Regions from separate parts of the Bacillus carboniphilus genome, predicted to be linked through region 2. Evidence: a T-box and tRNA genes for the amino acid it is inferred to sense, from the RefSeq annotation. Region 2 holds a T-box; the other holds one or more tRNA genes.

Region 1 (15,518 bases), 1.2 Mb from region 2:
GTCATTATACTCAACGCTTCGACATGCCATACTAAATAATCGCTCTTGTATTTCTATCCCCGTGATTTTCGCTTCTGATCTTGAACTCAATAGTAACGGAACGACGCCATTTCCGCTACATAAATCAAGAATGTTTCCACTTCTTATTGGGACATAGGAAAACTTAGATAAAAGTACAGCATCTAAAGAAAAAGAAAAGACAGACGGACTTTGAATAATCCTTAAATCCTCTGCTAATAAATAATCTAATCGTTCATCATCTATTAACTTTACCATCACATATACTCTCCAATCATACAAAAGACATCTTCTCCGAGAAGATGTCTAAAGCACATTATTTCTTATTTAGGAAGGATAAACAAAATAAACAATCTCCTTCCTGTCTAACACTTCCGTAGTGTACGTTACATATGTGGAAGCCTTCTTGGTAAAGTCTCGCTAAATTATCATATCCTTCACCAATATCGATTCGATCATCAGAAGTTCTACTGCGTTCATTCTTCTGTTTATCGTGATTATTTTCCGGAAATACTTGAAGTCGTTCTCGAAGATGTCCATTTTCAACCTGAAGAGCATGATTCTCTTCAATCAGTTCTCCTATATGGTCTTTCAATTCTTCTAACTGTTTAGATAATGAACTAATTTGCTCACCCATACTCGTTACTGATTCAAATATTTCTTTTTTATCCACGGTCTCCACCTCTTACCCTACTTTGTGGACTTTGTTGAAACTGCCTCTTCGTTATTTAAAATTTCTTCCCAAGTGTATTCAATTACCCGATCACGCTCAATGATCTCTACTTGTAAAAGCCGCTCTAATATGTTTAATCCTACTACTTTTCCTCTACCGTCTGGTGTTGTAATATACTCTCCTATATCAGGAAGTTGCTTTTTTGCTGTTTCGTACTCATCATTTTCATACTTTAAGCAACACATCAACCGTCCACATAATCCAGATATCTTCGTGGGATTAAGTGAAAGATTTTGATCCTTCGCCATTTTAATAGAGACAGGTTCAAAATCCCCTAAAAATGTGGAGCAACATAGCATTCTTCCACATGGACCTATGCCTCCAAGCATTTTTGCTTCATCACGAACACCAATTTGCCTTAACTCAATTCTCGTTTTAAAAATAGAAGCTAAATCTTTTACTAAATCTCTAAAGTCGACTCTGCCTTCTGCCGTGAAATAAAAAATCACTTTATTTCGATCAAATGTGTATTCAACATCGACCAGCTTCATATCCAAGCCATGCTCAAGCACTTTTTGCTGACACGTTTCATAGGCTGACTGTGCTTCTTTCTTATTTTCTTCTACAATTAATCGATCTTTTTGGTCTGCAATCCGAATAACTTTTTTTAAAGGTAGGATTATATCAGCTTCTCCTACCGTTTTGTCATTCACAACCACTTGACCAAACTCCACTCCACGAATCGTTTCTACGATTACATAATCCTCTTTATTAATCTGAAAGCCGTCCGGATCAAAATAATAGATTTTCCCAGCTTTTTTGAACCTAACTCCTACAACATCATACAACCTTATCCCTCCTGCAAAACTAACATCAGTTGCTCCATCAAAAGCTGTGGGTTGACGTTAGAATGGAGACGTTTTTTTGCCTCTAATATAGAGGCTATGGAGTCAACTACCGAATTTCGACTCATTTGTAATGCCTGTCTTTCTATATTAGCTAAAAGGTCTTGAAATACCACTGCTTCTTTACGGTCGGTTTGAACATTAAGTAAATCTTTATAAAGAAGGAGAAGTATATCTAAACCAATATCTTGTTGTTTTTTTTCCTTAAAAAAGGGCATCCACTCTGTGTGAATATAAATAATCGCAAGGCTTTTCTTTTTATTTAAAACCTCATATAATTTTATCACTTTATCTCTAGCCTGTGCAAACCAATCATCTTCACACAGTGCTTTTGCATCATAAGCATTATTGGTAAAATGAGAAGCTAAAACGGACATCATTTTAGGATAACCATCATTTAAAAGTGCTTGTTCAATGCTATGCGGTGCTAAAGATGAAAAACTTACCACTTGAGATCTAGATATAATTGTATTTAGCATTTTATTAATATTATTTGTGAGTAATATGGCTACTGTGTCACCCATCGGTTCCTCTAAAAATTTCAAAAGGCTATTTGCAAGCGTTCACAGTCATTGTATCAGCTTCTGAAATAATATAAATTTTTTTACTAGACTCCATACCTGTTTTAGAGAACTCTTGATGAAGAGATTGAATTTGTTGTTTCTTTATGGACTGCCCTTCAGGTTCGATCAGATGAACATCAGGATGATTACTAGACGCAATCCGTTTACAATTAATACATTGCTGACACGGATTATACTCATCGGTCATTTGTTGGCAAAAGAAGCATTTGGCGAGAAAAAAGCTCATTGCCTTTTTCCCAGTTCCTTTACTCCCTCAAATAAATAAGCATGAGAAACTCGATCATGCTTAAATGCATTTTTAATCATCTTTAATGCTTTCGGTTGGATGTTTATTAAATCATTTTCTAATGTATTCAAAATGGATCACACTCTTCATACGTTACTATAGGATAGCACACAAACTATATATTTATATCTACTAAAAGCCCTCTAATAACGCCGATTTTTTGTAACAATGTAATGGAATCATCCCGCCTATCAAAAAAATCATTCGTTAATGTTTCAAGCTCTTCATCTATTTTTTCGATAATTGCAAACGTTCTTTTTTTGATAAAATTGATCAAAATGGTCCACTTTTTTTAATGATAGTCCATGGCTAACGACTTCTTGAATAAAATTTTTAATTAGATTTTTATATTGGGATAGCTCTTGAACGGTTTGTGAGCGAACCAACCTCTCACTTGCAAGATCAATGTCTTTAAGTAGCATGTTTAATTGATTAACTTTTTGTTTATATCCCTGTTCTTCAACTACTTGATGAAAGGTTACTGATGGTTTGCCATTATTCTTTGTTTCTTTATTTATATGTTCAATAGTGGATCTTATTTCTTGATTAATTTTCATCCTTATCACCTTTTAAAACTGCCAAAACTCTCAACAGGGACAACAAATATATTCGCTCCTCCCACTTCTACCTCTACTGGTTGAGGAATATATGAATCTGCATTCCCTCCCATAGGCGAAATCGGCGCTATTAGTTGATCTCTTTTTTGACAGTTTTCTTTAATAATTTCTAGAACTCGATCGACTTTATGATCTTCTGTTCCAACCATAATAGTTGTATTCCCAGACTTTAAAAATCCCCCTGTTGATGCTAGCTTAGTTACACGAAATTGATCATCGGTTAACGCATTAAGTAATTTTTGACTGTCTTGATCTTGAACGATCGCGACGATTAATTTCATCGATTACACTCCCCATTATGTTTATCCTTTATATTTTCATTATAACAAGGAAGGCCACTAAATGATTATTGGAATAAGAAATCTTCAATTGTCTTGATAACATCTCCAAAGACCTCATTTACTCCTTGGTCAGCATTGATTGTTTTAATGCGGTTAGAGAACATCTCGTTGACGATTTGATACCCCTTTTGAACCTTTTCATGAAATATTTTAGACTCTAAATCGAGCCTATTGACTTCTCTCTGTTCGGCTTGCTTTATTCTCTGTAACCCTTTTTCCGGGGTTATATCAAAATAAACAGTCAAATCTGGCTCACAACCTTCTGTTGCAAACTGATTGACCTTCAATACTTCATCTATTCCGATCCCTCTTGCATAACCTTGGTAAGCTAAAGAGCTATCAATATAACGATCGCAAAGAACAATTTTTCCTTCTTTTAATGCAGGGACAATTTTCTCAATTACATGTTGTCTTCTTGCCGCTGCATATAGTAAGGCCTCTGTTCGACAATCCATCATCGTATGATCGATGTCGTGTATGACCTCTCTAATTTTCTCACTAATTATAATCCCCCCCTGGTTCACGGGTTAACACATGTTCAATCCCTTGTTCATTAAAGTAGGAACCTATCATCTTGAATATAGTGGTCTTTCCTGCTCCTTCAGGTCCTTCCAATGTAATAAACTTACCTTTTCTCATGCTGTCTTCCTCCTTGATAAATAAACAATTCTTGCTGCTTAATGAAAGAACCTCCTTGAATATGATAATGGTTTTCTAATAGTTGTCTTAATTTCTCAATATGATAACCTTGTATTTCTTCACCCTTCATAATTAAAGGAATCCCAGGTGGATAAGGAGTAATCGTTTCCGCACTAACGTTCCCAACTGCTTCTTTTAAAGAAATTCGTCTCTTTTTTAACTTTGTAAGTTCTTTATACGTGTAAGGCATTTCTTGAATCGGACTAGCTGGTGAATAAAGTAACGGTTTATTACCTTCTTGTATTTCACTTATCTCTTTTAACGAATGGATTTTAGGTTGTTTTTGCTCATTTGTTAAAGAAAGGATCAAAAGCACTTGGTTTATATCGGCCAACTCAGGGAAAATTCCGCTCTCTTCCAACGATTTCTGCAATTGGATTCCACTATAACCTTGCGTTGATCTAATATTAACCTTTAAAGGATCTTGTATAACATTCGGATCCTTCGATTCAATAATGGAGAGCCCTTGTAATTTGTTTATGTCTTCCCTCATTCTGATTAAATTAGGAATTAAAAACGTCTTCTCTTCTGTTAAACTCTTTAAATAGGCTCTAGCCAAATCTAATGAAGCCATAATAACATAAGATGGGCTACTTGTTTGAAGAACTGATAAATAATACTTTACCTTTTCATGGTCTACAATATTTCCTTGCATATGTAAATAAGAACCCATCGTCATTGCAGGTAGTGTCTTGTGGGCTGATTGAACAACGATGTCCGCATTAGCTTTTACAGCTGATATTGGAAACGGATCTCCTAAAATGAAATGCGCACCATGTGCTTCATCTACTAAAACTGGTATTCCTTTATCATGGGCAAATTCCACGAGGTGCTCTATATGTTTAGATGCTAAACCATAATAATTAGGGTGTGTCACAATAATAGCTTTAACATCTGGGTATTTATTAATCGTTTGTTTCACTTTTTCAACAGATAAATAAGAGCCGACTAACAACTCTTCATCCCACTCTGGCGATATAAAGAGTGGCTTGGCTCCTACTAACTCAAGACCATGAATAATGGACTTATGACAATTTCTTTGAACAATTACGACATCCTGTTCTTCACAAACTGCCATAATCATCGCTAAGTTTCCTACCGTTGAACCATTTACTAAAAAAGAGGTAGACTGAACGCCATAAAGGTCTGCTGTTAATTGTTCTGCTTCTGCAATCATTCCTGAAGCATGATGTAAATCATCTAAACCAGTCAATTCTGTAACATCTAGCTTTAATATTTCTTTAAAATATTTCATCGCCGTTGGATGAAATACTTGTCCATTTTTATGTCCCGGGACATGAAATGAGAGAGGCGACTTTGCTATATGTTTTTGTAGAGCAGTGAATATCGGTGTCTTTTCCACTCAACCCCTCCTAACTGTAAATCACTTCATTATTTCATTATACTCGTTAGGTTTAGTAAATGTATAGGTTCTACACAAGGGTAGGGATTTAGGAAAAGATAATATAAAGTTGTGAGGAAGCGTTTTTGTACTTTAGTTGACCATATAGTTACAATAGTTTTCCATCATCTCATAGCTAATAGCCACTTTCAATTGTTTTTATATTTCATTTTTCAGCAACTTTTTCAGTCGTAACCCATCACTATCCGTTGAAGCGTACTCCTTCCCTGCCCATGGACCATACCTCATTGGTAAAGCGGTATTTATAAACTGATTAATTAGAAAAATTTCACTTCCTATCAATAGTTTTTAGCAAAAGCAGAATTAACATCTAACAAGAGGATGAAGTTAAAAATTAATAGAATTAATGTAACCAAAGGGCCACCAATAATACACAGCACCTTGAATTTTTTGTTAACATCGTTCCAGTTAGAAACATAGCACCTTCCATATATAAAAACGAAAGGATAGAACATAAAATAAAACCCACCAACGCTAAATTCCCATGCCTTATTCCATCGTTTCACTGGTGTTCCTATCTGAACCTTCAACTTATTTCTGGACACTTTATACAAAGGGAGTGCATGGCCTAATTCATGTAGTAATACGAATAAGGGTCCTATAATAAAAAGAATAAGTATCATTATAAAGATAAAGGTAAAAAGAGTGTACATAATAACACATCACTTTCTTTTTGTAATGATGAGAGTATGTTTTTGCTCATCACAACTAGCTGGTTGTAGAGATTTTATAGTCGGGAGGAAAAGATTTATTATGATTTAGATCCCCTATTTCAAAAAGGAGTCTTCCCCATGTTTTCGATAAATATGGGGAAGACTCCTTTTTTGATGAAAAAAAACAAGAAGTATTCGAGCAACATTCTATATGGTACTATGGTCATCATCAACTAAAAATTCATTCCCTGTAATCCTCTTAGTTCCAAATACTACCTGACTGTAAGGATTTCCATTAAACATAAAGACCACCTAATAAAAAAGGTGGTCTCTTTAAGTATGATTAATGATTTTCATGTTTTTTAATTGTGCTATATAAAAACGATACATTGGATGATCGGTATCAGTCTCTACGATAGCTTTTTCACATCCAGAACATATAAAGAGATTATTTAGATGAATACCTAAATTTCTAGGTTGATTACATATATTACATGTTTCTATATTTGATAATAGTTGATTTTCCAAACACTCCACCTCCAACAAGAAGTGTGCCCAATCCAAATAATTTTATTCATAATTCAAAATATTAAAATTTGTATGGATAGCTATGGTTAAAGTCGTCCCAAATAACAAGACTAGTTTAGTTAACGATTGAACATGATGGCCCCTATACACTGCTTTTTCAAGCCTCTTAATGACAAAGGTTGATAGGTACCATTTTTAAATTATATGTAAAGAGGGTTTTTATTGTGTCTGTCTATAACTTTAAATGACCTTTTATTTATTTTCAGTGCATTTTTCAACATAATAAAAACCACTAACAACAGTTAAGTTATTAGTGGTTTTTATATTTGCCTGGCAACGTCCTACTCTCACAGGGGGAGACCCCCAACTACCATCGGCGCTAAAGAGCGTAACTTCCGTGTTCGGCATGGGAACGGGTGTGGCCTCTTTGCCCTTATTACCAGGCTATGTTCAAAAGAAAATTCATTCTTTCAAAACTAAATAACGAAGGGTGACAAGAATCGCATGTGTGTGGTTAAGTCCTCGATCGATTAGTATTCGTCAGCTCCATGTGTCACCACACGTCCACCTCGAACCTATCAACCTGATCATCTTTCAGGGATCTTACTCTATTGCTAGATGGGAAATCTCATCTTGAGGGGGGCTTCATGCTTAGATGCTTTCAGCACTTATCCCTTCCGCACATAGCTACCCAGCGATGCCTTTGGCAAGACAACTGGTACACCAGCGGTGCGTCCATCCCGGTCCTCTCGTACTAAGGACAGCTCCTCTCAAATTTCCTGCGCCCACGACGGATAGGGACCGAACTGTCTCACGACGTTCTGAACCCAGCTCGCGTACCGCTTTAATGGGCGAACAGCCCAACCCTTGGGACCGACTACAGCCCCAGGATGCGATGAGCCGACATCGAGGTGCCAAACCTCCCCGTCGATGTGGACTCTTGGGGGAGATAAGCCTGTTATCCCCGGGGTAGCTTTTATCCGTTGAGCGATGGCCCTTCCATGCGGAACCACCGGATCACTAAGCCCGACTTTCGTCCCTGCTCGACTTGTAGGTCTCGCAGTCAAGCTCCCCCTTGTGCCTTTACACTCTACGAATGATTTCCAACCATTCTGAGGGAACCTTTGGGCGCCTCCGTTACTTTTTAGGAGGCGACCGCCCCAGTCAAACTGCCCACCTGACACTGTCTCCCACCCGGATGACGGGTGCGGGTTAGAAGGTCAATACAGCCAGGGTAGTATCCCAAAGACGCCTCCACCGAAGCTAGCGCTCCGGCTTCTATGGCTCCTACCTATTCTGTACAAGCTGTACCAACATTCAATATCAGGCTACAGTAAAGGCTCACGGGGTCTTTCCGTCCTGTCGCGGGTAACCTGCATCTTCACAGGTACTATAATTTCACCGAGTCTCTCGTTGAGACAGTGCCCAGATCGTTGCGCCTTTCGTGCGGGTCGGAACTTACCCGACAAGGAATTTCGCTACCTTAGGACCGTTATAGTTACGGGCGCCGTTTACTGGGGCTTCGGTTCACACCTTCGCTTACGCTAAGCGCTCCCTTAACCTTCCAGCACCGGGCAGGCGTCAGCCCCTATACTTCGCCTTACGGCTTCGCAGAGACCTGTGTTTTTGCTAAACAGTCGCCTGGGCCTTTTCACTGCGGCTCTCTCGGGCTTGCACCCTACCAGAGCACCCCTTCTCCCGAAGTTACGGGGTCATTTTGCCGAGTTCCTTAACGAGAGTTCTCTCGATCACCTTAGGATTCTCTCCTCGCCTACCTGTGTCGGTTTGCGGTACGGGCACCTCCCACCTCGTTAGAGGCTTTTCTTGGCAGTGTGGAATCAGGAACTTCGGTACTCTATTTCCCTCGCCATCACAGCTCAGCCTTCATGATGAGCGGATTTGCCTACTCATCAGCCTACCTGCTTGGACGCGGCGATCCAGTGCCGCGCTTACCCTATCCTCCTGCGTCCCCCCATCACTCAAATGGTGGGGAGGTGGTACAGGAATATCAACCTGTTGTCCATCGCCTACGCCTTTCGGCCTCGGCTTAGGTCCCGACTAACCCTGAGCGGACGAGCCTTCCTCAGGAAACCTTAGGCATTCGGTGGAGGGGATTCTTACCCCTCTTTCGCTACTCATACCGGCATTCTCACTTCTAAGCGCTCCACCAGTCCTTCCGGTCTGGCTTCACCGCCCTTAGAACGCTCTCCTACCACTGTTCCATACGGAACAGTCCGCAGCTTCGGTGATACGTTTAGCCCCGGTACATTTTCGGCGCAGAGTCACTCGACCAGTGAGTATTACGCACTCTTTAAATGGTGGCTGCTTCTAAGCCAACATCCTGGTTGTCTAAGCAACTCCACATCCTTTTCCACTTAACGTATACTTTGGGACCTTAGCTGGCGGTCTGGGCTGTTTCCCTCTTGACTACGGATCTTATCACTCGCAGTCTGACTCCCAAGAATAAGTTTCTGGCATTCGGAGTTTGACTGAATTCGGTAACCCGATGAGGGCCCCTAGTCCAATCAGTGCTCTACCTCCATAACTCTCATCTTGAGGCTAGCCCTAAAGCTATTTCGGAGAGAACCAGCTATCTCCAAGTTCGATTGGAATTTCTCCGCTACCCACACCTCATCCCCGCACTTTTCAACGTGCGTGGGTTCGGGCCTCCATTCAGTGTTACCTGAACTTCACCCTGGACATGGGTAGATCACCTGGTTTCGGGTCTACGACCCTATACTCTATTCGCCCTACTTAAGACTCGCTTTCGCTACGGCTCCGCCTTATCAGCTTAACCTTGCATAGGATCGTAACTCGCCGGTTCATTCTACAAAAGGCACGCCATCACCCGTTAACGGGCTCTGACTACTTGTAAGCACACGGTTTCAGGATCTCTTTCACTCCCCGCCAGGGTGCTTTTCACCTTTCCCTCACGGTACTGGTTCACTATCGGTCACTAGGGAGTATTTAGCCTTGGGAGATGGTCCTCCTGCTTCCGGCAGGATCCTCGTGTCCCGCCGTACTCAGGATCCACTCTGGAGAGAATGAGATTTTGACTACAGGATTGTTACCTTCTCTGATGGGCCTTTCCAGACCTCTTCATCTATCTCATTCCTTTGTAACTCCGTATAGAGTGTCCTACAACCCCAAGAGGAAACCTCTTGGTTTGGGCTAATTCCGTTTCGCTCGCCGCTACTCAGGAAATCGCGTTTGCTTTCCTCTCCTCCGGGTACTTAGATGTTTCAGTTCCCCGGGTGTGCCTTCCATATCCTATGTATTCAGATATGGATCCTACTCCATTACGAGTAGGGGGTTTCCCCATTCGGATATCTCCGGATCAAAGCTTACTTACAGCTCCCCGAAGCGTTTCGGCGTTAGTCCCGTCCTTCATCGGCTCCTAGTGCCAAGGCATCCACCGTGCGCTCTTTCTAACTTAACCGTTAGAATTTATTACATCGACTTTAAAAGTCATAAATCACAATTTTGATGTCTTGTCATTTCGTTATTTAGTTTTCAAAGAACGAGTTGGTGGAGCCTAGCGGGATCGAACCGCTGACCTCCTGCGTGCAAGGCAGGCGCTCTCCCAGCTGAGCTAAGGCCCCTTTTTTTGATTGTATAAGATGGTGGGCCTGAATGGACTTGAACCATCGACCTCACGCTTATCAGGCGTGCGCTCTAACCAGCTGAGCTACAGGCCCATCTTTTTTTATTTCAGAGTAAGAAAGTATAAAAATCGGTCCTTATTTGGCCAGTGCTTTCATTGCTAAACGGGCGCTTGCGCTTTTCTTATTTTTACACAACAAAAAAGAGAGATAATCTCTCAAAACTAAACAAACCAAGAAGCGTCTTTACGTTTTTGTCTCGAAAGAGACATTTTTCCTTAGAAAGGAGGTGATCCAGCCGCACCTTCCGATACGGCTACCTTGTTACGACTTCACCCCAATCATCTGTCCCACCTTAGGCGGCTGGCTCCCTAAAAGGGTTACCCTACCGACTTCGGGTGTTACAAACTCTCGTGGTGTGACGGGCGGTGTGTACAAGACCCGGGAACGTATTCACCGCGGCATGCTGATCCGCGATTACTAGCGATTCCGGCTTCATGTAGGCGAGTTGCGACCTACAATCCGAACTGAGAATGGATTTTGGGATTGGCTTCACTTTGCGGCTTCGCGCGCCTTTGTTCCATCCATTGTAGCACGTGTGTAGCCCAGGTCATAAGGGGCATGATGATTTGACGTCATCCCCACCTTCCTCCGGTTTGTCACCGGCAGTCACCTTAGAGTGCCCAACTGAATGCTGGCAACTAAGATCAAGGGTTGCGCTCGTTGCGGGACTTAACCCAACATCTCACGACACGAGTGACGACAACCATGCACCACCTGTCACTTCGTCCCCCGAAAGGGAACCTTCTATCTCTAGAAGTAGCGAAGGATGTCAAGACCTGGTAAGGTTCTTCGCGTTGCTTCGAATTAAACCACATGCTCCACCGCTTGTGCGGGTCCCCGTCAATTCCTTTGAGTTTCAGTCTTGCGACCGTACTCCCCAGGCGGAGTGCTTAATGCGTTTGCTGCAGCACTAAAGGGCGGAAACCCTCTAACACTTAGCACTCATCGTTTACGGCGTGGACTACCAGGGTATCTAATCCTGTTCGCTCCCCACGCTTTCGCGCCTCAGCGTCAGTTACAGACCAGAGAGTCGCCTTCGCCACTGGTGTTCCTCCACATCTCTACGCATTTCACCGCTACACGTGGAATTCCACTCTCCTCTTCTGCACTCAAGTTCCCCAGTTTCCAATGACCGCTCGCGGTTGAGCCGCGAGATTTCACATCAGACTTAAAGAACCGCCTGCGCGCGCTTTACGCCCAATAATTCCGGACAACGCTTGCCACCTACGTATTACCGCGGCTGCTGGCACGTAGTTAGCCGTGGCTTTCTGGTTAGGTACCGTCAAGGTACCGCCCTATTCGAACGATACTTGTTCTTCCCTAACAACAGAGCTTTACGATCCGAAAACCTTCTTCACTCACGCGGCGTTGCTCCGTCAGACTTTCGTCCATTGCGGAAGATTCCCTACTGCTGCCTCCCGTAGGAGTCTGGGCCGTGTCTCAGTCCCAGTGTGGCCGATCACCCTCTCAGGTCGGCTACGCATCGTCGCCTTGGTGAGCCGTTACCTCACCAACTAGCTAATGCGCCGCGGGCCCATCTGTAAGCGATAGCTAAAAGCCACCTTTCAACTTTAGACTAGGTAGTCTTAAGGTTCATCCGGTATTAGCCCCGGTTTCCCGGAGTTATCCCCGTCTTACAGGCAGGTTGCCCACGTGTTACTCACCCGTTCGCCGCTAACTTGATGGAAAGCAAGCTTTCCATCAAGTCCGCTCGACTTGCATGTATTAGGCACGCCGCCAGCGTTCGTCCTGAGCCAGGATCAAACTCTCCGATAAAATGGTGTCAGATTTAATCTGATCATTTTATGAGTTTGCTAACTCATTGTTGTTTCAAAAAAAATTGACGCTTTTGGTTTGTTTAGTTTTCAAAGATCATTTGTCCTTTTGAAGCGACTCAAAAAGTATATCATGTTAACATTAAACTTGTCAAATGTTTTTTAGAAGTGCTTTTCGTTGCTCATCAGCGACAAAAATAATCATACCAAATAGATAATCATGTGTCAATAATCTTTTATCAACTTTTTTCAAAAGTTCAAAGGACCGCATTCAGAAGATCTAAATCACAACCATAATTCATTATTTTAGCTTCTATAAAATCATCGTTTGAATGACAATCAATGCGGCAACCCCTGAAATACCCAATAGACCTGAAACTGTCGCAGTAAGAAAGTTGATCGGAATATGCAGTCCTATAGTTGTTCCCAATACATTTAAAAAAAATAACAACAATGCTCCGATAATAATTTTAGAAGCAATATATCCAACATAACGCAATGGTTTAAAGCTTGTCCCTAAAAGTAAAAACAATAATAATAAACCCACAATAGAAAGAACAATTACAAGATTGATCGTCATATCTCATCCTCCAATCTTTAGGTGCTTGTTCAAGATCGTTACACTTATTGAACAACCATAAAGACTAATTATTCTTATCAATATGACGAGCTTTATGTAAATAGAACTCCTTACTTAAACCATTTACATGGCAAAGAAACGTGAGAAACTTACAAAAAGGTGTAACTAGCAACCATTTAACGACTATATTAAAAATTCATAAAAAAAGAAAGGTAAGAATTATCTCTCACCTTCCTAATATCGTTTTTATGTTTCGATACTTCGCTTCCTTTAATAAGAAGTAATATTTAGCCTCTGCTATATTCATTTCATTTATTAGTTCCATTGAAGGATCTAGACTATGATCAACAAACTTCTGTTTCATGGCCCAATCTTTCTTGGACTCATTTATTTGATCAATCAACATACCATCATACTCTTTACGAAGCTTCCTCTTTTTATTAAATGAAATCATGCGCTTCCCTTCCTAAATAAACTATAGGTCTCTCCTACCCTCGAGAGCTTTAGATAACGTAACCTCATCAGCATATTCTAAGTCGCCGCCAACTGGTAAACCATGTGCAATACGAGTCATTCTAATACCAGATGGCTTTAGAAGCCTGGAAATATACATCGCAGTCGCTTCGCCTTCAATATTAGGATTAGTTGCTAAAATCACTTCTTTAATTTGATCATTTTTCAGTCGTTTTAGTAAATCTGGAATGTTAATATCCTCTGGACCAATCCCATCCATAGGAGAGATTGAGCCATGGAGAACATGGTACAAACCACCGTATTCCCTCATTTTTTCCATAGCAATCACATCTTTAGGATCTTGCACTACACAAACAATCGACTGATCTCTTTTATCATCTTGACATATAGAGCAAGGATCTTGATCTGTTATGTGACCACAAACGGAACAATATGAAAGATTTCGCTTCGCATTCACTAGTGCTTTAGCAAAATCTAGCACGTGCTCTTCTTCCATACTTAAAACAAAAAAAGCCAGCCTTCCGGCAGTTTTAGGCCCGATGCCTGGCAATTTCATAAAACTATCCATAAGTTTAGATATAGGTTCAGGATAGTGCATTAAGCAGTCCTCCTAAAAAAGCCCACCAGGTAAATTCATACCTTTAGTAAATTGTCCCATAGTATCGTTCGTCATTTCATCTACCTTTTTCAAAGCATCATTAGTAGCAGCTAATACTAAATCTTGAAGCATTTCTATATCATCAGGGTCAACAACCTCTTCATTAATCGATATATCCACCACTTCTTTATGGCCACTTATTTTTACAGTAACCATACCGCCACCTGCTGTTCCTTCAATAATTTCTTCTCCTAAACTTTCTTGAGCTTTTTGCATATCCTTTTGCATTTTTTGCATTTGTTTCATCATTTTTTGCATATTTCCCATTCCACCGCGCATACGATCCATCTCCTTAAATTTTTTTATATTAATCTTTAATCTCTAACAGTTCAACACCAACAATTTTTTTTGCTTCAGAAATTATCGGGTCTTCATTTTGTTGCTCTGAACTTCCGTTTTCAGGAGCATCTGCCTTTTGTTCTTCAATAAATTGTTTTCTTATATCTCCCCACTCTCTATCAGGAACTCCAACTACCTCTAATGGTTTACCTGTTAAAGTAGATAATAGGTTTTGAAGATTAGAAAGAACATCATTATTATTTTCAGAAACCATTTTACAATGGATTTCATACTTAAACTTTAATATAACAGCCTTTTTAGAAGAAGCAACTGGTTCACTCTCATTTAACAAAGCTGCATGAGAAACTTTGTTTTGTCTCTTTAGTTCCTCTAATAGCTGACCCCATATTCCTTTAACTGAATCCAAATCTTGTCTTGTTGCCTCTTTTAAGATTTCTTTAATACGCCCAGTTGGAATTTTAAATCCACTTCTTAACGGTTTTTTCGAGGCCTTTTCTTGCTCAGGGGCTTGTGAGACAGGTGATTTCATCAAATTGTTAAGTTGATTTTCTAGCTTTTCAATCCTTTGTTCATAGAAGTTTTGATCCTCCATTGGTTGTTGGGTCGGTTGCGGTTGAACATTTTCACATAGCTTCACAACCGCTATTTCTATGAATATCCTAGGGTGATTAGTCCACTTCATTTCTTGTTGACTTTTATTTAACACTTCTATAATACCATAAATTGATTCAGGAACTATTTCTTCCGCTATCTCTTTAAACCTTTGGTCGATCGTTGTCCGTTCAAGTATTTGTTCTAAATTTGGCGAAGTTATATACAATAAAATATCACGATGATAATAAATCAAGTCTTCAATAAGTTTAGCAGGATCTTTCCCATGGTTCATTAAGTTATCAACACGATTTAAAGCATTGGACACATCTTTATTTTGTATAGAAGAAACAAGTTCCGAAAGTTCCTTTTGAGAAACGGATCCTGTAATAGTCAACACATCTTCAAGAGTAACCTTCCCATCACTAAATGAGATTGCCTGATCTAATAAGCTTAGTGCATCTCTCATTCCACCATCAGCAGCGCTTGCAACTACATTTAACACTCCATCCTCTACTTCAATGGACTGATTTTCAACAACATTCTTCAAGTGACTTACGATTGTTTTAACCGTGATGCGCTTAAAATCAAAACGTTGGCATCTTGAAATAATCGTTAAAGGTATTTTATGAGGCTCGGTAGTGGCCAGAATAAAAATCACATGGGCAGGAGGCTCTTCCAATGTTTTAAGTAATGCGTTGAAAGCTCCAATTGAAAGCATATGCACTTCATCGATTATGTATACTTT
Region 2 (15,518 bases):
TCTAGCTAATTTAATATCTTCGCGATTAAACTCGCCTGCTAAACGAAGACCATATCTTTGTTCTCCAACAATAAATGCATCCGCTCCAGCTGAAGAAAGTATTTCAAGATCTTTTACACTTGTTGGGGTAACAAGTAGTTCTGGTTTTTTCATTTTCACACACCTCTCTTAACACTCACAGCCATTCCGTCTCCAACAGGTATAATGGTTGTATCATAGTGCGGATGATCAAGTAAGGCTTTATTAAAAGCTTTTAAATTTCTTACCATCGTCCGCTTCCGTCTGGGAATTTCATCATCTTCTTTAAAGATTAGTCCACCTAGAAAGACATTATCAACGATAATGATGCTCTTATCCAGAAGCTTCATTTCATATATATCTAAAAAACGTTGATATTGACCTTTGGCAGCATCAATAAATAGGAGGTCATATCCATGATCTATTTGCGTTTGAACCTCAATGGAAAGAGCATCTCCATTAATTACATCAATTCGATCAGACAACCCATTTTGCTTAATCGTTGAAACAGCTTTTTCAAAACGATCTTGATCCCTTTCAATTGTCGTTATTTTGACATCGTTAAAGGCCATAGCCATACGCATAGAGGAATAACCAATTGCCGTTCCAATCTCAAGTATTTTTTTTGGTTTGTATAATTGTAAAAGCAATAATAAAACCTCTATCGAGACTTTATCCATAATAGGAACATGGTGTTGTTTAGCATAGTACTGTAGTTGTTCAATACTTTGAGGTAAGTTTTTCATTAATGATTCAATATATTGATAAGCAGTTCTATCCTGCACGTTCTTTTTCCGCCCTTTATAAAAAAGTTATCACATTTTTCATACTTATAAGTGACTTGAACTATAATTAATAGCCAAATCACACATCGATATATTTTACCACAATAGAAAAAGGAATGCGAATAAAAATCGCAATAAGAAAAGCGAAAACAACCGTTTAGCGACGAAGGGAAAAAATGAACGTCAACTAAGTTCAGCCACGACGCGAGAGGTAACGTTTACGCTAGAACATCGTTTGTGTCTCAGTTGCTGGACGATGGAGCTAAACAACGATGAAAGCACCTTTTTATCAAAGACGAAGTTTATATATACTTAGGATTAAAAAAAGCTGAAGAAAAATATAACATCCTCAGCTTCTGCACATTATCTATCCATATGCTCATTAATAGCTTCTTTATGATCTTCAAAATTAGTTGTAAAGATAACATCCCCTTCACTTGTAGCCAAGAAGAACAAGTAATCGGTTTCCTCTGGTTCAAGCACTGCTTCCATACTTGACTCTCCAGCATTGGCAATAGGTCCCGGTGGTAACCCATTAATTACATACGTATTATAAGGGTCTTGGACTTCCAAGTCCTCATACAACACTCGATCTTTATGCTCTCCAAGTGAATATAAAACCGTAGGATCTGTCTCCAACCTCATCCCTTCTTCTAAACGATTATAGAAAACACTGGCAATTTTTTTGCGATCTGTTTCTTTAGTCGCTTCTTCCTCTACTAAAGATGCAAAAGTTAACAGCCAATGAACAGATTTGTCCTGTTCAATCAATTGCTCTTCATACTTACTGACTACTTTATTGGTTTGAGCAATCATTTTTTCTACGATCGACTCTAATGAAGGATCCTCTTCATAAAAATAATAAGTTGATGGATATAAATATCCTTCAAGAGAATACTTTACATCCTCCATTAAAACTTCATTTGTAATAACTTTCGGATAAAGATTCATCATTTTTTGAACAAATTCATCATCAGTTAAGGTTTGTTCTATTTCTTTGGTAGAGAACGATGTAGCCTTGGCAATAATCTCAATGATTTCTTTTATTTGTTTTCCTTCAGGTATCGTCATAGTGAACACAGGATCTTGAATCACTTTTCCTGTTTTTAAACTAGCGATAATATCATCTATTTCCATGGATTTGTTTAGTTGGTACGTCCCTGCTTGAAATCCTGATTCACTTTTAAACTTCACGTAAATTTTAAACACTCGATCATCTTTGATAATTTCGTTTTTCTCTAAAATAGATGCAATGGTCGAAAGATTTGATCCGATAGGAATTTCTACCTTTATTTTTTCCTCATTATTTGAATCTACAGGTTGTAAGGCAGATTTAACATATAAGTAACCTCCACCTAATATGACCGAAAATAAAAGTAATCCGACAACGAATATAGTAAAGACGATCCTTCTTACAATTTTCGCCTCTTTATGTTTCACAAGTTTTTGTTTTAGTATTAATTCTTTTTTTTCGTTCTTTTTTGACATAAAGTAATTGGCCCTCCTCTCATTCCACCTATTATACTACATTTTTTTATCTCCTTCGCCAAGATTTTTAGTAAAGAGTACATAGGTCGTTAAAACAAAAAAATCCCTCACATCAAAGTCGATGTAAGGGAGCGGAGAAAATCTTTTTAATTATCCTCTTCTTCTTCTAAAAATGTATTTAATACTTCTTCAATCATATCCCATTCTTCATCTGATTCTACCGGCTGTAATTCACCAGCTTCATTATTTTCATTAGGAACAAAGCTTGAAGCGTGGATCTCAATCTCATCTTCTTCGTCTTGATCTGCACCGACAGGATAGTATAATACATATGATTTATTATATGTATCATTTTCAAAGGTAAACAATACTTCACAAAGTTGTTCGTTTCCGTCTTCATCAATAATCGTTATTTGTTTTTCACCATGTTCCATTGTCATATTACTCCTTTTTCTCTCATTCATTGTGAGAAGTGATTTCATTAAGATTGGCTATCCCAAGTAAGATTGTAAAATAACTGTTGCAGCCATTTTATCAATCACCTTTTTCCTTTTTTTTACGACTGACATCAGCTGAAATGAGAAGTCTTTCAGCTGCTTGAGAAGAAAGACGTTCATCCCATAAGACAACAGGCAAGGAAAATGCTTTTTCTAGAACGTTCACAAAATATTGGCTCGCTTCTCCTCTAGGACCAATTGTACCATTCATATTCTTCGGAAAACCAACTACAATTTTTTTAACTTCATATTCATCAATCAAGTCTTTTAAACGACCAAGTTGGTAATCCTCCGTCTCTTCCACAATTTTAATTGTTTCTATCCCTTGGGCTGTCCACCCAAAGGAGTCACTGATGGCTACTCCTAAGGTTTTTGAGCCTAAATCTAATCCCATAATTCGCATGCTAGTCCTCTTTATGATTATTTAAGTATGATTTAACAAGGTCTTCAATAATTTCATCCCGCTCTAATTTTCTTATTAAATTTCGGGCATCCCGATGACGAGGAATATAAGCTGGGTCTCCTGATAAAAGATAACCAACAATTTGATTAATTGGATTATATCCCTTTTCTTGCAATGCATCGTACACTGTAAACAAAACTTCATTTACATCGGTTTTCACTATTTCCTCTGAAATATTAAACTTCATCGTACGGTCAAATGAGCTCAATGATCACACCTCTTCCTTAGTGATAATAAGAAGGCATTCAGAAATTGTCCTCCTCTGAACACTTACTAGAGGTTGTTCAAAAAGTCTAATACCAACAAAGCGGCCTGACTTTTTGAACTAGCACGATAAAAATCATCAATAACCCCTCAATAACTCCATTTTACACTATAATATCTTAATTATAAAACGGATTTTGTCCATTCTTGCACATAATCTAGTGCTTCTTTTAATTTTTCAGGGTTTTTACCTCCTGCTTGAGCCATATCTGGTCGGCCACCACCGCCACCACCACAACGACTCGCTACTTCTTTAATTAATTTTCCTGCATGAAATCCCTTCGTTACCAAGTCTTTTGTAACTCCTGCGGCTAAATTCACTTTTCCATCTACTGGTGCCCCTAGTATGACAATAGCAGACCCTAAAGTTTGTTTCAAATCATCGACCATACCTCGTAACTGGTTCATATCTTTAACATCTACTTGAGTAGCCAAGACTTTTATTCCATCGATCTCTTTTACTTGATCCTTTAATGAGGATGCTTCTAAGTTGCTTAATTTTGTTGAAAGAGAGTCAACTTGCCTTTGCAAATGCTTATTTTCTTCCATAAGGGTATCAATTCTATTTGAAACTTCTTTTGGGTTTGTTTTCAATTTAACTGCAAGATCTTTTATTGTTGCTAATTGCTCATTTAAATATTGATAAGCTGCTTTACCGGTGACTGCTTCGATCCTTCTTGTTCCTGCTCCAATGCCTGACTCTGATACGATTTTAAATAAACCGATAGACGCCGTGTTTTTCACATGGCATCCTCCACAAACTCAATACTGTACTCTCCTATTTGTACTACGCGAACAACATCTCCATATTTTTCACCAAATAGAGCCATTGCCCCCATCGCTTTTGCTTCATCTATTGGTTTATTTTCAATTTTAACCGAAAGGCTGTTCCAAATAAGCTCATTTACTTTTTGTTCAATTAATTCTAGTTCTTCTTCTTTAACTTGTCCAAAATGGGTAAAGTCGAAACGTAAACGATCTCCCATCACTAATGAACCTGCTTGATTAACATGATCACCTAACACATCTTTCAACGATTGATGGAGCAAGTGTGTAGCCGTATGATTCTTCACAACACCATTTCTAACCTTATCATTCACTTGTAATTCAACAAGATCACCTTTGTTTAATGATCCAGACTCGATATATACATTATGAAGGTTTTGACCTTTTGGTGCCTTTTGTACATCAATCACTTCTGCTTTCACTTTTGAATGAGTTATTGTCCCTTTGTCAGCAATTTGTCCTCCACTTTCTGCATAAAAAGGAGTTTCTGAAAAGATCAGTTGACCTTCTTTTCCTTGCTCTATATGATCAACTAAATGTCCATCACTAATGATCGCCACAACCCTAGACTGATGTGTTAGTTTTTTATACCCCACAAAAGTACTTTCAACGTCTAAGTCTGCTAATATCCCACTTTGAACTTGCATTGATTCAACTTCTTGACGAGCAGAACGTGCTCTTTCTCTTTGAAGCTCCATTTCTAATTGGAACCCTTTATGGTCAATGCTCATCCCTTCTTCTTCTGCATATTCTTCAGTCAACTCTACAGGGAACCCATATGTGTCATATAAGCGGAACACATCCTTACCTAGAATGACCGTTGATTTTTGTTGTTTTTGTCTTACAATGATTTCAGATAAAATACTTAACCCTTCATGTAAAGTTTCATGAAAACGCTCTTCTTCATTTTTAATTACTTTTTGTATGAATTCTACCTTCTCTTGAACCTCTGGATAGAAATCAGACATAACCTCTGCCACAACAGGAACGAGTTCAAACATAAAAGGTTTTTGGATTTGGATTGATTTCGCATAACGAACAGCTCTTCGTAATAGCCTTCTTAAAACATATCCTCTTCCATCATTTGATGGGAGTGCACCATCAGAAATAGCAAACGCTACCGTTCTTATATGATCAGCTATCACTTTAAACGAAATATCTAATAAATCTTTTTCACCATATTTTACTCCACTTAATTGTTCTGTTACTTTAATAATTGGAATGAAAAGATCTGTATCATAATTCGTCTTACCATTTTGAATAATACTAACCATTCTCTCGAATCCCATACCGGTATCAATGTTTTTCTTTGGAAGAGGAGTATAGGTATGATCAGGGTTATGATTGAATTCAGAGAAAACTAAATTCCATATCTCTAAGTAACGATCATTTTCTCCCCCTGGATATAATTCAGGATCGTTAAGATCATTTCCAAACTCTTCTCCACGATCGTAGAAAATTTCTGTGTTTGGACCACTTGGACCTTCTCCTATATCCCAAAAATTCCCTTCCAATCGGATGATTCGCTCACTTGGAAGTCCAATATCTCTCCATAATAAGAATGCTTCTTCATCTTCAGGATGAATCGTAACAGATAGTTTACTTGGATCAAATCCAATCCATTTTTCGCTCGTTAGAAATTCCCAAGCCCACTGAATAGCTTCTTTCTTAAAATAGTCCCCAATTGAAAAATTACCTAGCATTTCAAAAAATGTATGATGTCTTGCTGTCTTCCCTACATTTTCAATGTCGTTTGTTCTGATCGATTTTTGAGCATTCACAATTCTAGGATTATCAGGGATCACTCTTCCATCAAAATATTTCTTTAAAGTTGCCACGCCACTATTTATCCATAAAAGAGTAGGGTCTTCATTCGGAACAAGAGAGGCGCTGGGCTCAACTGAATGCCCCTTTTCTTTAAAATAGTCTAAGTACATTTGTCTAACTTGAGCTGACGTTAATGATTTCATAATAACCTCCTAATGTATTTTAATAATGTAGCCTATCCATATAGGCATAGAAAACCTTTTAAAAAAATTTTAAAGTGTGTGTTCAAAAAGTAGGGAGAAAAGGGCCGAGAAGAACAAGGCGACTACTTAAAGGAACGCAGGCTAAGTTCAGTCACGTCCTGTGACAACGCCTGCGCTAGCCCGTCCTTGGGCATCGGAGCACCACAGTGTACGTCAAGGAAGGATCACGAGCTAAATACGTGTCCCCATCCTAGGGACAACGCTCGTGCTAGCCAATCCTGGCGTCGGAGCTTGGAATAGCGAGACAACAAAGTTATTCGACAGCAATTTTTCATGACTTTTTGAACAACCTCTTAAACATAAAAAAACCCCGACCACCGTGTAAATGAATAACACTTACACAGGGACGAGAGCTTCGCGGTACCACCCTGTTTATAGCTAAGATTAGCTATCAACTTAATATTGCCTTAACGCGACAAAACGGTAGGGTTTTACCTACACTCATGATTAGCGTTCAACTGCTCTTCACTTGGAATCTTTTTCAGCCTAGAAAATTCCTCTCTTTAAAGGGACTTCAGTCTACTCGTATCACTCTATGTTTTTTCCTATCGGTTTATTATCTATGTGAATTATAGTCAAGGGATCATAAAATGTCAATGATCCTGTTTTAATTTTAAGGTATGAATGATGACGACCCTTAATACAGCAACAGCAGGGACAGCAACAATTAAACCAATGATCCCTGCTAACTCCCCACCTGCAATCAAAGCAAAAATAATGACAACTGGATGAATATGTAAGCTTTTCCCTACAATTAAAGGTCCTAAAATATTTCCTTCAATAAATTGTAAAGCGATGATGATAACCACAACTACAAAGACTTTTTCCATAGAGATGGTTGCTGCAATAATAATAGCAGGAACCGCACCAAAAACAGGACCAAAATAAGGGATTATGTTCGTTATCCCAATAATGAGTCCTAAAAGTAAAGAATAAGGAATTCTAAATAACATCAAAGAAATGATTGATAATGAACCTATAATCAAACACACAAGTAATTGTCCTCTAATATACGCACCCAATGATTCATCGATATAGTATAAAAACTGCTTTCCTTCTTTTCTCCATTTAGGAGGCGTTATATACCAGGTAGCTTTTTTCATTTTATCAATATCTTTTAACATATAGAAAACTAAAAATGGAACAATAGCGATTAGGATTAAATGATTGGCAATTTCACGATAATTCAATAGGAGTTTTTCCACGGTGTTCCCTAACCATTCTTCACTCTTTTTCAAATGAATAACCACTCGCTCATAAACATCACCAGGTAATTTAGACGTTTGATCATATAATTCATCTAGCATTTGTTGATAGGCTTTCGTAATAGCAGGTATGTTTTCCGAAAACTCTTTTATTTGCTTCATCATGATAGGGTAGCCTTTAAAAACTAAAAAACCGATTCCTCCAAAGAACAAACTGTAAATTAATAAAATTGAAACGACTCTTGGAAAACCAGTCGATTTTAACTTTTCAACAATAGGGTGTAATAAATATGTGATGAATAGCGAAATAATCAAAGGAGTTATAATTGCTCTAACTATAATTACTACCGGTCCCCATAAAAAATATAATTGAGAAAGCATATAACCTATAATTAGTATTAGCAGTACTATGATTAGCTTAAATAATATTTGGACATACTTATTCTCCATACAGAGACCCCCTCTATATGGAATAGTTTCTGGAAAATGTTAGATTCTATTCAGGAATTAAGAAAAGCGCAAGCGACCGTTTAAGGTCTTTTCGGATAAAACAAAAAAAAGACTCTGGAAAAAGCCAGAGCCCTTATTATTCACATGCTGATTGTGCGATCTTCGTCAGAAAAAAGATCATCTAAAGAACTAAGAGAACCATCCTCTTCGACCTGATGAGTAGAAATTTTATCATCTATTACGGACAATTCAATAAAACAGTCCCAACAGTAATATTGATTTACACCAATTTTCCCTATTTCTTTGCTTTTACAATTTGGGCACCGAAACATGGAACATACACCTCATTTGTCAAGATCATGAAAAACAATGGTATCTTCACCAATTGATAACCTTTCAAACGGAAGCCTTTTCTTCCCATCGGTAAAATCAGCAAATAACCCATTTGTTACTTCGTATGCTAAAATAGTGCCCAAATCTTGACTAACATATACATCGTCTACCAAACCTAGTTCATTCCCATTGGAAGATACGATAGGCCTGTGATGTATCGGATGATGCCCATGAAAAAAAAACTCTTGGGAAAAAGGATGTGAATAGTCTTCAATAAGCATAATCCCATGTTCACCTACAGAATGAACAAACGATAACGGAACAACCCGTTTCCTTTCAAAAAACCCTTTTTTGTCAATTAACAATCCGTATAAGGTTCCATCTTTATTAAGAGCAAGATCAGAAACATGTCCAATTAATTTCCCAGTCACTAAAACATAAGCAGCAAGTCCTATATAGCTTGAAAATGTTCGCAAAGAAAGTCCCCACCTTCCCGAACATTTTTATTATCCCTTCAAAATAACATGACATACTTAGTGTTTTTTACTATACTCATTATCCCAATTCATCCATAAAATCAAACGGGCTAATATTCTCCATCCCTACACTCGCATCTTCAACATTGAAAGGTAATTCCTTTTGCAATTGCATTAACTCTATAGACATAGGGGCTTTTTCAATATCGAGAAGCCTATCCACTAAAGAGGTTTGACGAATATCTTCAGAGCCATTTTGAATCCCTCTTTTAAAAACCTCCAGTTCTCCACACATGATCAAATATTTTTTGCTACGAGTAATGGCAGTATATATTAAGTTTCGTTTAAGCATACGATAATAACTTCTTAAAACAGGGAGTATTACAACTGGAAATTCACTACCTTGAGCTTTATGTATAGAACAGCAATAAGCATGAGTAAACTGTTGAAAATCTTTTCTTGTATAGGTTACTTCTATCCCATCAAATGAAATAACGATCAGATCTTCTTTTTCCGTGTTTTCCTTTGAGTAGAAAATTGAAACAATAAACCCCATATCTCCATTAAATACATTACTTTCTGGTTGATTAACAAGTTGAAGTACTTTATCCCCTACTCTATAGACAACTTCTCCAAATGAAAGCTCCCTTTTTTGATTAGAAGGAGGATTTAACATCTCCTGAAGCATAAGGTTTAATTGATTTATCCCTACAGGACCTTTATACATAGGCGCTAACACTTGGATATCTTTCTTTGAAAGTCCCTTATGAATAGCATTTTTGACCACTTTATGAACAACTTCTTTCATTTGATCTGCACCACACTCTATAAATGATCGATCTGAAGTAGGATGTAATACATCTTCTGGTAAATTACCTTGATTGATCTTATGTGCTAACTCAATGATCGTTGAGCCTTCTGCTTGTCTGTAAATATCTGTTAATTTGACCGTTTCCATTATATTAGAACGGATTAAATCTTTTAGAACTTGCCCTGGTCCAACAGAAGGAAGTTGATCCTCATCCCCCACTAAGACAACTTGAATATGATCTGGAAGAGCTTTGAATAGTTGATTCGCTAAAAAAATATCAACCATTGACATTTCATCAATAATTAATAGCTTTCCTTGGATCGGATTATCTTCATTATGTTGAAAACCATCCACTCCATTCCATCCTAAAAGACGGTGAATGGTAACAGCTGCAATGTTTGTTGCTTCTGCCATTCTCTTTGCTGCTCTTCCTGTTGGAGCAGCTAACAAAATAGGAAATGGTTCATTTTTTTTCTTATAATCTTTATCATCTAATGAACACCCATGAAGTTCACTGTATAACTCAACAATCCCTTTTATCACCGTCGTTTTTCCTGTACCTGGCCCTCCAGTCAAAATAGTGATAGGTGATTGTAACGCTCGCTGAATTCCGTCTTTCTGAAGGGGAGCATATTCCACGTTCAAACGTTCTTCGAGGTTACCAAGTGCCATTAAAAATTCAGATTCAGGGAATAAATCTTTATATTCTGTTTGTTTCATTAATCGTTTAATTTCCCGGGAAAGACCTTTTTCTGAGAAATATAAGGAGGGAAGGTACACCCTTTGATCATCTTTCATTATTTTCTTTTGCTCTTCAAGAAGACTCAATTGATTATGTATTTCATTGATAGAAATATTACTATTATGATTTAGCAGTTGTCTTGCTTTTTCTCCTAATTGATCGATCTGTAAAAAGGCGTGGCCTTCTTGCGAAGTTTCTTGTTCAAGGATGAAGAGAATTCCAGCATTTATTCTGTCGGGATGATTGCCAGACAAACCAAAATATTGACCTATTTCATCTGCTCTAGCAAAACCAATTCCTTTAATATCATCAACTAAACGATACGGATTTGTTTGTATAATTTCAATCGCTTCATCTCGATACTTTTGGTAAATTTTAGTTGATAACTGAGGTCCAAAACCAAACTCATTGAGATGAATCATCATCTGCTCAATTCCTTGGTGTTCCTTCAGACTTTCCACTAAGTCTATTCTTTTTTGTTTGGACAACTTCTTTATTTTTCCCAATACTGATGGATCTTGTAAAATGAGTGAAATAGCTTGATTTCCCAATTCATCCACTATAGATTCAGCTGTCTTAGGACCAATCCCTTTAAATAAATCACTTGAAAGATAACGGATAATACCACTCTTCGTCTGTGGCTGTTGCTTTTGAAATCGATTAGCTTGAAACTGATTACCGAATTTAGGGTGTTTTATAAAGGAGCCATGAAAGGTATACACATCATCTTCATGTAGCACAGGGAAATAGCCAGTTACTGTTATGATATCTTCATCTAACGTTTGATCCGATTCTTCAACAAATATTTTTAACACTGAGTATAAATTATCCTGATTTCTGAAGATTATCGACTTAACTTCCCCGGTTAAAAATGATTCTTGATTATAATTCTCCTCTTTCATGGTCCTTCCTCCTTACTACCTTCTTTATTTATTCTCCATTAAAGACAACGCATGTAAAGCAAGTTGGTGATCACTTTGAGCTTCGATAGCCCTAGTAAACATTTCTTTTGCTTGGGATATTTTATTTTTATATACATACGTAACACCTAAATTGTATAGGGCATCTGCATGTGATGAGTTATCTTCAACCACTCTTTCAAATTGGTCCTTTGCTTCATCCAATAACTGTTGTGAAGCTAAACACATTCCATATTGAAAGCGTGCTTCAATGTCCGATTCATTTAGCTCTACAGCACGTTGCATAAACGGTAGAGCCAACTTAGGTTGTTCCAAAGATAAAAGCGTCAATCCTTGCATATAATAAACATCACTAGAGACTAACCCTTGATCAATTGCTTTCTGATAATGAAGTTGTGCCTCTTGATAATTTTCTAATTCATAATAAACATTTGCTGCACCGTAATAGGCAGTAGCAACTGTTTCATCTAATTCGAGAGCACGGTTAAAAAATTTTAAAGCTCTTTTATGATCTTTTAAGCCTGCAAGTAAGTTACCAAAATTAACATATAAAATAGGATCTTGAGGGTCTTCCTCAATAGCTTCTTGAAAAAGCTTTGCTGCCTCTTCAGCCTTACCTTCTTGCATAGCTTCTATAGCTAGTTGATTTTTTGATTTCACAATAAACACCTCTTGTATCACGTTAGTACTTATAGAGGTTTTTTATAAAACTCTATAAGTACCATATTTTTTTTCTCATTTTTAAAAACCTCATCAATCGTACCTCCACCAAGACAATATTGACCATCATAGAAGACAACAGCTTGTCCAGGTGTTATGGAACGGATTGGTTCTTCAAAAATTACTTCAGCCGTATTTTCGTCAACAATATGAACACGGACGTTATGATCTGACTGACGATAGCGAAATTTAGCTGTACATACTAATTCCTCAGTTGGTTTTTGAGAAGAAACCCAGTTAATATTGACAGCTGTAATGGAATCAGAATAAAGCAAATCATTGTCAGAGCCTTGACCAACATAAAGAATGTTCTTTTCTAAGTCCTTCCCAACGACAAACCAAGGGTCACCACTACCACCAATCCCTAGACCATGTCTCTGACCGATCGTATAATACATTAATCCATCATGATGTCCTTTTACTTCACCTTCTAATGTTTGCATGACACCAGGTTGAGCAGGTAAGTATTGACTCAGAAATTCTTTGAAATTTCTTTCACCAATAAAACAAATACCTGTACTATCTTTTTTTGTCGCTGTTGCTAAATTGTGTTCTTCTGCAATTTTCCGTACATCTTTTTTATTAAGATTTCCTATTGGAAACATAACTTTTGATAGTTGTTTTTGAGATAGTTGATTGAGAAAGTAAGTTTGATCCTTATTTTCATCTTTTCCTCGAATGAGACGCGCTTCTCCATTTTCATGAGAGACTTGAGCATAGTGACCTGTAGCTAAATAATCAGCTCCTAATGTCATTGCATGATCTAAAAACGCCTTGAATTTTATTTCTTTATTGCACATGACATCGGGATTTGGCGTTCGTCCACCTTTATATTCCTCTAGGAAGTAGGTGAATACTTTATCCCAATATTGTTTTTCAAAGTTCACCGCGTAATAGGGGATTCCTATTTGATTACATACTTTTATTACATCATTATAATCTTCCGTAGCTGTACAAACACCATTCTCGTCTGTATCATCCCAATTTTTCATGAAAATACCGATAACATCGTAACCTTGTTGTTTAAGTAATAAGGCTGCAACTGATGAATCCACACCACCAGACATCCCTACTACAACTCTTATATTTTGATTATCGTTCACCATATGGTTTCATCTCCATTTATACTTATATACCTTTCGATTTTTTCATTCTCTCAATAATGTTAACCACTTCTTTACCCGCTCTTTCTATTTGTTCCTGCGTGTTTCCAAGACCGAAGCTAAATCGAATGGATGAGCTAATACGACCCGAGCGATTTCCATACATTGCAACTAACACATGGGAAGGGTCAACAGAACCTGCGGTACAAGCAGAACCACTTGAAACTGCTATTCCCATTAAATCTAAATTAACGAGCATCGACTCTACATTCATTCCCGTAAATGAAATGTTAACGATGTGATCCAGGCTTTCTTCTGGATGACCATTTACTTCAAAGTCAATACATGATTTTTCAAAAATAGATAGTAACGTTTCTTTAAATTGTTTGTATTGAGTTTGCTTTTCAACTCGATTTAATTGAGAAATTTGAATCGCTTTTGAAAAGCCAATGATTGCAGGGAGATTCTCTGTTCCTGCTCTTCTTTTCGTTTCTTGTTCGCCACCGTGTAATAAAGAATATAACCTAATGCCTTTTTTAGCAAATAAAAAGCCTACCCCTTTAGGCCCATTCACTTTATGGCTAGATGTAGATAATAAATCGATCCCTATCTTATGAACATCCATTTTTTCTATTCCAAATGCTTGTACAGCATCCGTATGAAAAAAAGCTTGATGGCTAGATAGTATTTTTCCGATTTCTGGAATAGGTTGAAGAGTTCCAACTTCATTATTACCATACATAATTGAAACAAGTATTGTTTTTTCTGTTAAGGCTTTCTCTAAAGTTTCTATTGATATTTGACCCTTTTCATCTATAGGTAAATAAGTTACTTCAAACCCCTCTTTTTCAAGGTTTTGACACGTCCGTAGAACAGCGTGATGTTCTGCTTGGGTAGTAATAATATGATTTCCTCTTTTTTTATAGGCCATTGCCACACCAAGAATCGCTAAGTTATCAGCTTCTGTTCCTCCACTTGTGAAGATTATTTCACTGGGATTTGCATGAATTGAATGAGCTGCAATTTCCCTCGCTTCGTCTAAAGCTTTTCTAGCATCGCGTCCAAAAGAATGTATACTGGATGGATTTCCAAACATATCATTCATAAAGGGGATCATGTAATCAACAACTTGGGGATTTACAGGTGAAGTAGCGGCATGATCTAAATATATTTTATCCATTTTTTAAACCTACCTTATTCTAAATATAGAACATATACCCATCTTGTTCTTCTTCATCAGAAAAGTTAGCTAAGTCCTCCAACGTAGTACTATCTAATACTTCTTTCACTGCATCTCTAATTTTCATCCACAATTGCTTTTTTACAGGCTCTTCATTTTCAATTCCTTCTACTGGGCTAATGGGACCTTCTAAAACACGAATAATATCTCCTGCCGTAATTTTATTTGGTTCATTCGCCAAAACATATCCACCATAGGCACCTCGAACACTATTGACCAAGCCCGCATTCCGTAATGGAGCAATCAATTGTTCTAAATAATGCTCAGACAATTGGTGAGTATGAGCAATCTTTTTTAAAGATTTGGGCCCATCTCCATATCCTTTTGCGAGTTCGATCATAATGGTTAATCCGTATCTTCCTTTTGTCGATATTTTCATCTAGCTTTCCCCTCTCCCAACTCTCAAACATTTATCTTGTCTATCCTTTGTGTCAACTACTTTTAAAATCTTTTGCTATTATAGCATACATTCATTCTAACCTTGTAAACCTATGATAAAATTGCTTTTCAGCTTAAAATATCAAGTAAATTGAAGTATTTCCTATTAAATGTTCAATTATTTTCTTTATTTTTATATCTTTTATAAATCTTCGCTTCTGTTCCAGAATCTTGAGGATGGTAAAATCGGGTCTTATCACTTTCTTCGAAGTAATTTAGTTGAACATCGGGATAATCAATAGGGTTTTTATATCGATTACTACCTTGTTTAATTGAATCTGGTACTTCTTGAATAGGATGTTCTTTAACATAGTTCATGGCTTGTCCAATGGCTTTATATACAGAATTAGATTTAGGACTTTCACAAATGTAAACAACAGCTTGCGCTAAAGGTAGCATTCCCTCATGGTCTCCAATAAAATGAACAGCCTCCTTCGCATTAATCGCCATCGTAAGAGCATGGGGATTAGCCATACCAACATCTTCTACTGAATGCACAACAATTCTTCTAGCAATATACATAGGGTCTATGCCTGCATAAAGCATTCTCGATAACCAATACAGCGCAGCATCTGTATTGCTTCCCCGCATCGATTTAATAAAAGCCGACATTAAATTATATTGGTCATTTGTACTTACTGTATTGATTCGGTTTTCGTACACCTCTTGAATCATTAGCATGGTGATTGTCGTTTCATGCTCAATAGAATGATAAACATTTTCTAATGCTCCAAGTGCTGCTCTAACAT

The links. A T-box is a leader RNA that pairs with one kind of tRNA and senses whether it is charged. The one in region 2 lies ahead of alaS (alanine--tRNA ligase), so its partner is inferred to be a tRNA-Ala.
Region 1: it encodes a tRNA-Ala, which carries the amino acid that the T-box ahead of alaS (alanine--tRNA ligase) is inferred to sense. The anticodon was not compared.

What each region holds. Positions count from the first base shown of each region.
Region 1 covers NZ_CP129013.1:2,714,819-2,730,336, reverse strand. The annotation lists gene LC087_RS13945 (tRNA1(Val) (adenine(37)-N6)-methyltransferase) at 1-276, opposite strand, end outside; gene yabA (DNA replication initiation control protein YabA) at 335-691, opposite strand; gene LC087_RS13935 (competence/sporulation regulator complex protein RicT) at 709-1,539, opposite strand; partial or broken gene holB (DNA polymerase III subunit delta') at 1,542-2,486, opposite strand; gene LC087_RS19745 (DUF327 family protein) at 2,582-2,743, opposite strand; gene LC087_RS13925 (DUF327 family protein) at 2,691-3,023, opposite strand; gene LC087_RS13920 (cyclic-di-AMP receptor) at 3,029-3,364, opposite strand; partial or broken gene tmk (dTMP kinase) at 3,430-4,063, opposite strand; gene LC087_RS13910 (aminotransferase class I/II-fold pyridoxal phosphate-dependent enzyme) at 4,050-5,486, opposite strand; gene LC087_RS13905 (sigma factor G inhibitor Gin) at 6,533-6,727, opposite strand; rRNA gene rrf (5S ribosomal RNA) at 7,056-7,171, opposite strand; rRNA gene LC087_RS13895 (23S ribosomal RNA) at 7,238-10,166, opposite strand; tRNA gene LC087_RS13890 (tRNA-Ala) at 10,254-10,329, opposite strand; tRNA gene LC087_RS13885 (tRNA-Ile) at 10,349-10,425, opposite strand; rRNA gene LC087_RS13880 (16S ribosomal RNA) at 10,612-12,168, opposite strand; gene LC087_RS13875 (pro-sigmaK processing inhibitor BofA family protein) at 12,481-12,747, opposite strand; gene LC087_RS13870 (YaaL family protein) at 12,974-13,201, opposite strand; gene recR (recombination mediator RecR) at 13,223-13,819, opposite strand; gene LC087_RS13860 (YbaB/EbfC family nucleoid-associated protein) at 13,832-14,158, opposite strand; gene dnaX (DNA polymerase III subunit gamma/tau) at 14,187-15,518, opposite strand, start outside.
Region 2 covers NZ_CP129013.1:1,556,664-1,572,181, forward strand. The annotation lists partial or broken gene LC087_RS07995 (peptidase U32 family protein) at 1-153, opposite strand, end outside; gene LC087_RS08000 (O-methyltransferase) at 156-803, opposite strand; gene mltG (endolytic transglycosylase MltG) at 1,167-2,291, opposite strand; gene LC087_RS08010 (DUF1292 domain-containing protein) at 2,438-2,725, opposite strand; partial or broken gene ruvX (Holliday junction resolvase RuvX) at 2,783-3,191, opposite strand; gene LC087_RS08020 (IreB family regulatory phosphoprotein) at 3,193-3,459, opposite strand; partial or broken gene alaS (alanine--tRNA ligase) at 3,639-6,271, opposite strand; T-box leader at 6,671-6,876, opposite strand; gene LC087_RS08030 (AI-2E family transporter) at 6,925-7,986, opposite strand; gene LC087_RS08035 (DUF2797 domain-containing protein) at 8,127-8,318, opposite strand; gene LC087_RS08040 (PRC-barrel domain-containing protein) at 8,331-8,795, opposite strand; gene recD2 (SF1B family DNA helicase RecD2) at 8,875-11,250, opposite strand; gene LC087_RS08050 (tetratricopeptide repeat protein) at 11,275-11,928, opposite strand; partial or broken gene mnmA (tRNA 2-thiouridine(34) synthase MnmA) at 11,981-13,094, opposite strand; gene LC087_RS08060 (cysteine desulfurase family protein) at 13,117-14,271, opposite strand; gene cymR (cysteine metabolism transcriptional regulator CymR) at 14,291-14,710, opposite strand; gene LC087_RS08070 (AAA family ATPase) at 14,884-15,518, opposite strand, start outside.